DNA from 2 places in the Streptomyces sp. NPDC003456 genome. Region 2 is predicted to be linked to the other one. Evidence: riboswitches for the same ligand, from Rfam matches in the RefSeq annotation. Region 2 holds a riboswitch; the other holds the start of a gene.
The links. Region 2 has a riboswitch for glycine ahead of gcvT (glycine cleavage system aminomethyltransferase GcvT). Riboswitches for the same ligand answer to the same signal wherever they lie in the genome.
Positions count from the first base shown of each region.

Region 1 (4,972 bases), on a different contig from region 2:
CGGCGTGAGAAGCAGCGGCGACGGTACGGCTGGGGGCGGCCCCGAGCGCAGTCTCAGGGCGAGCGGTCCGTACCCTCCCCCCGGCTCACGGCTCCGCGCGAGCGGGGCGTGTCCGCAGCCCGACAGTGCGGCCGACCACGCTCCGCAGCGACCCGTGGCGGTGCCGAGCAGCGGAGGGACGACGTCCATGGCGTCCGAGCAGATCGGCTACCGCGGCCCCACGGCCTGTGCGGCGGCCGGCATCACCTACCGGCAACTGGACTACTGGGCCCGCACGGGGCTCGTGGAGCCGAGCGTGCGCCCCGCGTACGGATCCGGGACGCAGCGGCTGTACAGCTTCCGTGACGTCGTCGTCCTGAAGATCGTCAAGCGGTTCCTCGACACCGGGGTCTCGTTGCAGAACATCCGCACGGCGGTGCAGCACCTCAGGGAGCGCGGATTCAGCGACCTGGAGCGCATGACGCTGATGAGCGATGGCGCGACGGTCTACGAGTGCACCTCGCCCGACGAGGTCCACGCACTGCTCCAAGGGGGCCAGGGCGTCTTCGGGATCGCCGTGGGCGTGGTGTGGCGGGACGTGGAGAGCGCGCTGTCCCAACTGCACGGGGAGCGGGTCGACACCGGCGAGACCCTGGTCGGCTCCAACCCCGCCGACGAGCTGGCCCGGCGCCGCAATCGCGCCGTCTGAGCCGCCGCCTCGGCCCTTCCGGGGCGCCGGGGCAGTGCGTTGTCAGTGGTGTGGGGCAGCATCGGAGATGTGAGAACCGCGCCCACGATCCTGCATCTCGACATGGATGCCTTCTTCGCCTCGGTGGAGCAGGCCTCCAAGCCGAGTCTGCGCGGCAAGGCCGTGGTCGTGGGCGGTCTCGGGCCGCGGGGTGTGGTCGCGACCGCGTCCTACGAGGCCCGGGTCTTCGGCGTGCACTCGGCGATGCCGATGGGGCAGGCCCGCCGACTGGCACCGCACGCCGCCTACCTCGTGCCGCGCTTCGCCCTCTACCGCTCCATCAGCGAGCGCGTGATGGAGCTGCTGCGGGCCCTGTCGCCGCTCGTGGAGCCCTTGAGCCTGGACGAGGCGTTCGTCGACCTGGAGGCCGGAGGAAGGGCCTGGGACGAGCGCTCGGCGCGGCTGGTGGGCACGCAGCTGCGGGCGGACATCCGCGCCGCCACGGGCCTCACCGGATCGGTCGGGCTGGCGGCCTCCAAGATGCTCGCGAAGATCGCCTCCGAGCAGGCCAAGCCGGACGGTCTGGTGGTGATCGAGCCGGGCACCGAGCGGGCGATGCTCGGGCCGATGTCCGTGCGGACCCTGCCGGGGGTGGGGCCCGCGACGGGCGACCACCTGCGGCGGGCCGGGATCACCACGGTCGAGGAGATCGTCGAGGCGGGTGAGGACGAGCTGGTCCGGCTGCTGGGCAAGGCCCACGGGCACGGTCTGTACGCCATGGCGCTCGCCCGGGACGACCGGCCCGTGGTCGCCGAGCGGGAGGCCAAGTCGGTGTCGGTCGAGGACACCTACGACGTGGACATCCACGACCGGACCCGGGTGGGTCTGGAGGTGCAGCGGCTCGCCGAGCGGTGCGTGCGCAGGCTGCGCGGAGCGGGGCTGTCCGGGCGGACCATCGTGCTGAAGGTGCGGCGTTACGACTTCTCCACCCTCACCCGCTCCGAGACGCTGCGCGGGCCCACGGACGATCCCGCGGTGATCCGGGAGGCGGCGGGCCGGCTGCTCGACTCCGTGGACACGACGGGTGGGGTGCGGCTGCTCGGTGTCGGTGTCACCGGTCTCGCCGACTACACGCAGGAGGACCTGTTCGCGCAGGCGGCGGGGGAGCGGACCGAGACGGAAGGACCCGCCGAGGAGCGGGCCGCGGTGCCGGCCGAGGAACAGCCGCCGTCGCTCGCCGAGCGGCGCTGGCCCGCCGGGCACGACGTGCGGCACGCCGAGTTCGGGCACGGGTGGGTGCAGGGCAGCGGCCTGGGCCGGGTCACCGTACGGTTCGAGACGCCCGCCTCCTTGCCGGGGCGGGTGCGGACCTTCCGGATCGACGACCCCTTGCTGGAGCCGGCGGATCCGCTGCCGCTGGTGTTAGGCAGACCCGGGGGCGAGGCGGCCTCACCGGTGCCCGCGGAGAGCGGGAGCGAGGAGCGGCGGGTTGCGGAAGCGGAGACCGCGGACGGGCGCGAGAGAGAGGGCGTGGGCGTCGGCGAGGCCAGTGTGATCGCCGGGGCGGAGGATCGGCCGGCCGGGACGGCGCCGGCGTAGCAGGGGTGATCGTCCTCAGCCGTCCGTGCGGCGCAGCCGTGTCCGTGTCCGCGCGCAGGCCTACGCCTTCGTCTCGTCCGAGCCCGCCAGTTTGCCGAAGTCGTGGTCCTGGAGCGGGGGCGGGGCGGCGACGTCCAGGCCGTAGTGGTGGTAGAGCTGGAGCTCCTGCTCGGGGGAGAGGTGGCGGCCCACTCCGAAGTCGGGGGCGTCCTTGATGAGGGCGCGTTCGAAGGGGACGTGCAGCGCGCCCTCGATCAGCTCGCTCGGCTCGAGCGGGACGAACGCGTCCCTGCTGAACAGACCGGTGCGTATGGCGGCCCACTCCGGCTCGCCGGTGGCGTCGTCGAGGTAGACCTCGTCGATGGTGCCGATCCTGGTGCCGTTGCGGTCGAACGCCTTGCGGCCGATCAGACTGCGCGGATCGATGTCGGTACGCACGGGCCCTCCACATGGTCGCAAGTCACCTGTAGACCTAACAAAACGGTACAAGCGGGGATGCGGCCACTCGAAGGCTCGTGCGGCGACCTCGCTGGTACGCTGACAGCGGCTGCTGACCCCGTGCGGGAGAGTCCTCCAGACACCACCGGAGGCGCCGAAGGAGCAAATCCTCCCCGGAATCTCTCAGGCACACGTACCGCACGGACGAGGTCACTCTGGAAAGCAGGGCGGGTGTCGACGGCTTCCGCTCTCACCGACGGTGAAAGCCGGACGTCTTCGGGCGATCCGGTGAAGCTCTCAGGTTGAGATGACAGAGGGGGAGGCCGTCCGGGTACCCGCGCCGTGGTGCCCCTCGCAGGTCGTGTCAGACCAGGAGGCCTCCGCAATGACCGCCCACCGCATTCCGCTCTCCGAGCTCGAAGAGGCAGTCCCCTTCGAGCAGCGCCACATCGGGCCCGACCACGAGGCCCGCGCCAAGATGCTGGCCCACGTCGGCTACGGCTCGCTGGACGAGCTGACGGCCGCCGCGGTCCCGGCCGTGATCAAGAGCGCCGAGGCGCTGGACCTGCCGGGCGCCCGCAGCGAGGCCGAGGTGATCGCCGAGCTGCGCTCCCTCGCCGACCGCAACCAGGTCCTCGGTTCCATGATCGGCCTGGGCTACTACGGCACCCACACGCCGCCGGTCGTGCTGCGCAACGTCATGGAGAACCCGTCCTGGTACACGGCCTACACGCCGTACCAGCCGGAGATCTCGCAGGGCCGGCTCGAGGCGCTGCTGAACTTCCAGACCATGGTCGCCGACCTCACCGGACTGCCGACCTCCGGCGCCTCGCTGCTCGACGAGGGCACCGCGGCCGCCGAGGCCATGGCGCTGTCGCGCCGGCTGGGCAAGAACAAGAAGGGCCTGTTCCTCGTCGACGCGGACGCGCTGCCGCAGACGATCGCCGTCATACAGACCCGGGCCGAACCGACCGGGGTCGAGGTCGTCGTCGCCGACCTCAGCGAGGGCATCCCCGCCGAGATCGCCGAGCGCGAGATCAACGGCGTGCTGATCCAGTACCCGGGTGCCTCCGGTGCCGTGCGGGACATCAAGCCGGTCATCGACCAGGCGCACGGGCTCGGGGCACTCGTCACCGTCGCCGCCGACCTGCTCGCGCTGACCCTGCTGAAGTCGCCCGGCGAGCTCGGCGCGGACATCGCCGTCGGCACGACCCAGCGCTTCGGCGTGCCCATGGGCTTCGGCGGTCCGCACGCCGGTTACATGGCCGTCCAGGACAAGATGGCGCGCAGCCTGCCCGGGCGGCTCGTCGGGGTGTCCGTCGACGCCGACGGGAACAGGGCCTACCGCCTGGCGCTGCAGACCCGCGAGCAGCACATCCGCCGGGAGAAGGCCACCAGCAACATCTGCACCGCGCAGGTGCTGCTCGCCGTCATGGCCGGCATGTACGCCGTCTACCACGGGCCCGAGGGCCTCAAGGGCATCGCGCGGCGCACCCACCGGTACGCCACCGTCCTCGCCGCCGGGCTCGCGAACGGCGGGGTCGAGGTCGTGCACGGCTCCTGGTTCGACACCGTGACCGTGCGGGTCGAGGGCCGGGCCGCCGAGGTCGTGGCCGCCGCCCGGGACAACGGGGTCAACCTGCGCCTGGTCGACGCCGACCACGTCTCCATCGCCTGCGACGAGACCACCACCCGCGCCCAGCTGCGTGCCGTGTGGGCGGCCTTCGGCGTCGAGGGCGGTGTGGAGGCCTTGGACGCCGCCGCGGACGAGGTCCTCCCGGCCGCCGTGCTGCGCACCGACGACTACCTGACCCACCCGGTCTTCCACCAGCACCGCTCCGAGACGGCCATGCTGCGCTACCTGCGCAAGCTCGCCGACCGGGACTACGCGCTCGACCGCGGCATGATCCCGCTGGGCTCCTGCACCATGAAGCTCAACGCCACCACGGAGATGGAGCCGGTCACCTGGCCCGAGTTCGGGCAGCTGCACCCCTTCGCGCCCGCCGAGCAGGCCGCGGGCTACCTCACCCTGATCCACGAGCTGGAGGACCGCCTCGCCGAGGTCACCGGCTACGACAAGGTCTCCCTGCAGCCCAACGCCGGCTCCCAGGGCGAACTGGCCGGTCTGCTCGCCGTGCGCGGGTACCACCGGGCCAACGGCGACGAGCAGCGCACCGTCTGCCTGATCCCGTCGTCCGCGCACGGCACCAACGCGGCCAGCGCCGTGATGGCCGGCATGAAGGTCGTCGTCGTGAAGACCGCCGAGGA
Region 1 covers NZ_JBIAOK010000002.1:8,431-13,402, forward strand. The annotation lists gene ACFYWG_RS05530 (MerR family transcriptional regulator) at 5-688, shown strand; gene ACFYWG_RS05535 (DNA polymerase IV) at 758-2,266, shown strand; gene ACFYWG_RS05540 (PRC-barrel domain-containing protein) at 2,327-2,704, opposite strand; glycine riboswitch at 2,818-2,913, shown strand; gene gcvP (aminomethyl-transferring glycine dehydrogenase) at 3,090-4,972, shown strand, end outside.
Region 1: linked by a shared signal. The riboswitch ahead of gcvP (aminomethyl-transferring glycine dehydrogenase) and the one ahead of gcvT (glycine cleavage system aminomethyltransferase GcvT) in region 2 are both predicted to bind glycine.

Region 2 (4,972 bases):
CCGGGGGCCGGGGATCGGGGCCAGGCGCCGAGGGCCGGGGTCGGGGGCCGGGACAGGGACCGGGGCCGAGGGCCGAGGGCCGGGGCAGGGGGCAGGGACCAAGGGCCGGAGGCCGGGACAGGGACCGGGGCCGAGGGCCGGGGCAGGGGGCAGGGACCAAGGGCCGGAGGCCGGGACAGGGACCGGGGCCGAGGGCCGGGCGCCGAGGGCCGGGCAGGGGCCGGGGGCAGGGGTCGGGGGCAGGGACCAAGGGCCGGGGGCCGGTGCAGGGACCGGGGGCCGGGCGCCGAGGGCCGGGGTCGGGGGCCGGGGTCGGGGGCACGGACCGCGGCCGGAGGCAGGGGCCGGGGCCGGGGGCCGAGGGCCGGGCACGTGTCCCGGTCGGCAGCCCCGGTGGGGCGGGCGACCGGCCCACCGGGGCGCCGGATCAGCGGCCCTCGGAGCGCCGGTCCGTGAAGGTGATCCGGTGCAGTGCCGCTGCCGTGTCGCGGTCGGTGAGCGTGGCCGAGGCGCAGCCCTGCGGGAGGCGGCCGCGCTGCACGGCGCGCAGCAGCCGGTCCATGGCGGCGCGGTGGCGGCGGAAGGCGTAGCGGGAGACGCCGCGGCCCCGGTCCCGCTGGCCGGCCAGGGCCTGCTCGGGCGGGACGTCGAGGAGGAGCAGGTGCAGGGCGCCGCCCCGGCGGCGGGCCTCGCGGGCGACCCAGCGGCGCACCCACGCCTGGGTGCCGCAGTCGTGCACCACGAGCCCCTCACCGGTGCGCAGCGCGCGGCGCAGCCCGGCGTAGTGGGAGAGGCGGACCAGGGGGCGGTAGACCGCGTACGGCAGGAAGCGCGGGGTGCGGCGCTCCCAGCGGTCGCGGGTGTCCTGGGAGTCGACGCGCGGGCCCGGGACGGCGCGCCGCATCAGCGTGGACTTGCCGCTGCCGGGCAGCCCGGTGACCACGACGACGTCGCGGGCGCCGAAGACCAGCACGCGCGGGCCGCGGCCGCCGCGCTCGCGCAGGTCGCGGACGGTGGGCGCCGGGCCGCGGCCCGCCCGGGCCGCCCTCGCCGGCACGGCCGGCTGCTCGGGCAGCGCGATGCCCGTGGTCGTGGCGTACGCCCTGGACCTGTTCACCGTGATCGTCCTCCCCTGGGGCCAGGTACGCCGGTACCGTCCCCGCCGAGTGTAAAGAGAAGGTAATGCCGCAGGCCTCTCATTTCGGTCCGGTTCCTGCAACAGGGCTGCCACAGGTCTCCGGGCGCGGCGCGCGGGACGGCGCACTTGCTGAGAAGGTCCCCCTGCCGCGCAAGAAGGATGCGTGCAATGATGTGCGCGCCAACTGCATACCGGCCGTTTGAATCCGCGCGGGAGAGTTCCCAGCACCGCTGACGCTGGGGCGCCGAAGGAGCAAGTCCCTCCCTTGAATCTCTCAGGCCCCGTTACCGCGCGGGCGAGGCACATCTGAAAAGCGGGCCCTCCCCTGCCCCGGCAGGCCGGCTCCACCCAAGGTGCAAGCCATGGACCAGCGCGGTCATGGCGAACCTCTCAGGTTCCGATGACAGATGGGGAGGACCGACCTCGCCCTCCCTCACGCTCGAACGAGTTCGCGCGGGAGGTAGCCCCATCGCCCTGGGAGACGACCGACTGTGAGCAGTACAGGAGAACTCCGTCACACCGCGCTCGATGCCCTGCATCGCTCGCTCGGCGCGACGATGACCGACTTCGCCGGCTGGGACATGCCCCTGCGCTACGGCTCCGAGCGCGACGAGCACCTGGCCGTGCGCACGAAGGCCGGGCTCTTCGACCTCTCCCACATGGGCGAGATCACCGTCACCGGCCCCCAGGCCGCCGCCCTGCTCGACCACGCCCTGGTGGGCAACATCGGCGGTGTGAAGCCGGGCCGGGCCCGCTACACCATGATCTGCCGGGCCGACGGCGGCATCCTCGACGACCTGATCGTCTACCGGCTGGGCGAGACCGAGTACATGGTGGTCGCCAACGCCTCCAACGCCCAGGTCGTCCTGGACGCGCTGACCGAGCGCGCCGCCGGCTTCGACGCCGAGGTGCGCGACGACCGGGACGCCTACGCGCTGATCGCCGTCCAGGGCCCGGAGTCCCCCGGCATCCTGGCGTCCCTCACGGACGCCGACCTGGACGGGCTGAAGTACTACGCGGGCCTGCCCGGCACGGTCGCCGGGGTCCCGGCCCTGATCGCCCGCACCGGCTACACCGGCGAGGACGGCTTCGAGCTGTTCGTGAAGCCGGAGCACGCCGTCGAGCTGTGGCAGGCGCTGACCAAGGCCGGTGAGGGCGCCGGGCTGGTGCCGTGCGGTCTGTCCTGCCGCGACACGCTGCGCCTGGAGGCCGGCATGCCGCTGTACGGGCACGAGCTGACCACCGCCCTGACGCCCTTCGACGCCGGTCTCGGCCGCGTGGTGAAGTTCGAGAAGGAGGGCGACTTCGTGGGCCGCGAGGCCCTGCGCGAGGCCGCCGCCCGGGCCGAGCAGAACCCGCCGCGGGTGCTCGTGGGCCTGGTCGCGGAGGGCCGCCGCGTCCCGCGCGCCGGGTACGCCGTCGTCTCGGGCGGCGAGGTGATCGGCGAGGTCACCTCCGGCGCCCCCTCCCCCACCCTGGGCAAGCCGATCGCCATGGCCTACGTCGACGCCGCGCACGCCGCGCCCGGCACCCCCGGCGTCGGTGTGGACATCAGGGGCAGTCACGAGCCGTACGAGGTTGTGGCGCTGCCGTTCTACAAGCGGCAGAAGTAGACACTGGCCGGGGGCCGCCCCCGTGGCCCGGCCGTCGTCACCCCGTTCACCAGCAGTCCCCCTTTTCACAGCACTCCCGCGCGTACAGGAGAATCCAGGCCATGAGCAACCCCACGCAGCTGCGCTACAGCAAGGAGCACGAGTGGCTGTCGGCCGCCGAGGACGGCGTGTCGACGGTCGGCATCACGGAGCACGCGGCCAACGCGCTCGGCGACGTGGTCTTCGTCCAGCTCCCCGAGGTCGGTGACACGGTGTCCGCGGGCGAGACCTGCGGCGAGCTGGAGTCGACCAAGTCGGTGTCCGACCTGTACTCCCCGGTCTCCGGTGAGGTCACCGAGGTCAACGAGGACGTCGTGAACGACCCGTCCCTGGTGAACTCGGCCCCCTTCGAGGGCGGCTGGCTGTTCAAGGTGCGGATCACGGACGAGCCGGGCGACCTGCTCTCCGCCGACGAGTACACCGCGTTCTCCGCCGGCTGAGAGGTCGTAGCCGTATGTCCGTCCTGAACACCCCCCTGCACGAGCTCGACCCGGCCGTGGCCGCCGCGGTCGACGCCGAGCTGCACCGCCAGCAGTCCACGCTCGAGATGATCGCCTCGGAGAACTTCGCCCCGGTCGCGGTCATGGAGGCGCAGGGCTCGGTCCTCACCAACAAGTACGCCGAGGGCTACCCGGGTCGCCGCTACTACGGCGGCTGCGAGCACGTCGACGTGGTCGAGCAGATCGCGATCGACCGCGTCAAGGAGCTGTTCGGCGCCGAGCACGCCAACGTGCAGCCGCACTCGGGCGCCCAGGCCAACGCGGCGGCGATGTTCGCGCTGCTCAAGCCGGGCGACACCATCATGGGCCTGAACCTCGCCCACGGCGGTCACCTGACCCACGGCATGAAGATCAACTTCTCCGGCAAGCTCTACGACGTCGTCGCCTACCACGTGGGCGAGGACGGCCGGGTCGACATGGCCGAGGTCGAGCGGCTGGCCAAGGAGTCCCGGCCGAAGCTGATCGTCGCCGGCTGGTCGGCGTACCCGCGGCAGCTGGACTTCGCCGAGTTCCGCCGGATCGCCGACGAGGTCGGCGCGTACCTGATGGTCGACATGGCGCACTTCGCCGGGCTCGTCGCGGCCGGGCTGCACCCCAACCCGGTGCCGCACGCGCACGTGGTCACCACCACGACCCACAAGACCCTCGGCGGCCCCCGCGGCGGTGTGATCCTCTCCACGGCCGAGCTGGCCAAGAAGATCAACTCCGCCGTCTTCCCCGGTCAGCAGGGTGGTCCGCTGGAGCACGTGGTCGCCGCCAAGGCGGTCGCCTTCAAGGTCGCCGCCTCGGACGACTTCAAGGAGCGCCAGCGCCGTACGCTGGAGGGTGCCCGCATCCTGGCCGAGCGTCTGGTGAAGGACGACGTCCGGGCCGTGGGCGTGGACGTCCTGTCCGGCGGCACGGACGTGCACCTGGTCCTGGTCGACCTGCGCGACTCCGAGCTCGACGGGCAGCAGGCCGAGGACCGGCTCCACGAGATCGGCATCACCGTCAACCGCAACGCGATCCCGAACGACCCGCGTCCGCCGATGGTGACGTCCGGTCTGCGGATCGGCACCCCGGCCCTGGCCACCCGCGGCTTCGGTGCCGATGCCTTCGCCGAGGTCGCGGACGTCATCGCCGAGGCGCTGAAGCCGTCGTACGACGCGGAGGCCCTCAAGGCCCGGGTGAAGGCCCTGGCCGACCGGCACCCGCTGTACCCCGGTCTGAACAAGTAACGAAGAAACCTTTCGGGCGCCGCGCCGGCCACAAGCGGGCGCGGCGCCCACCCCCTTGGCACCACCCCCGTAGTCAGGAGTTCCCCCCGTGGCCATCTCGGTCTTCGACCTGTTCTCGATCGGCATCGGCCCGTCCAGCTCCCACACCGTCGGCCCGATGCGCGCGGCCGGCCTGTTCGCCCGGCGGCTGCGCAACGAGGAGCTCCTGGAGTCCGTCGCCTCGGTCCGGGCGGAGCTGTACGGCTCGCTCGGCGCCACCGGCCACGGCCACGGCACACCCAAGGCCGTGCTGCTCGGCCTGGAGGGCGACTCCCCGCGCACGGTGGACGTGGAGAGCGCCGACGAGCGGGTGGAGGCGATCAAGGCCGGCGGCCGGCTGAACCTGCTCGGCGAGCACGAGATCGCCTTCTCCTTCGACGACGACATGGTCCTGCACCGCCGCAAGGCCCTGCCGTACCACGCGAA
Region 2 covers NZ_JBIAOK010000004.1:806,370-811,341, reverse strand. The annotation lists gene ACFYWG_RS19810 (AAA family ATPase) at 428-1,117, opposite strand; glycine riboswitch at 1,339-1,438, shown strand; gene gcvT (glycine cleavage system aminomethyltransferase GcvT) at 1,630-2,751, shown strand; gene gcvH (glycine cleavage system protein GcvH) at 2,853-3,230, shown strand; gene glyA (serine hydroxymethyltransferase) at 3,245-4,507, shown strand; gene ACFYWG_RS19790 (L-serine ammonia-lyase) at 4,596-4,972, shown strand, end outside.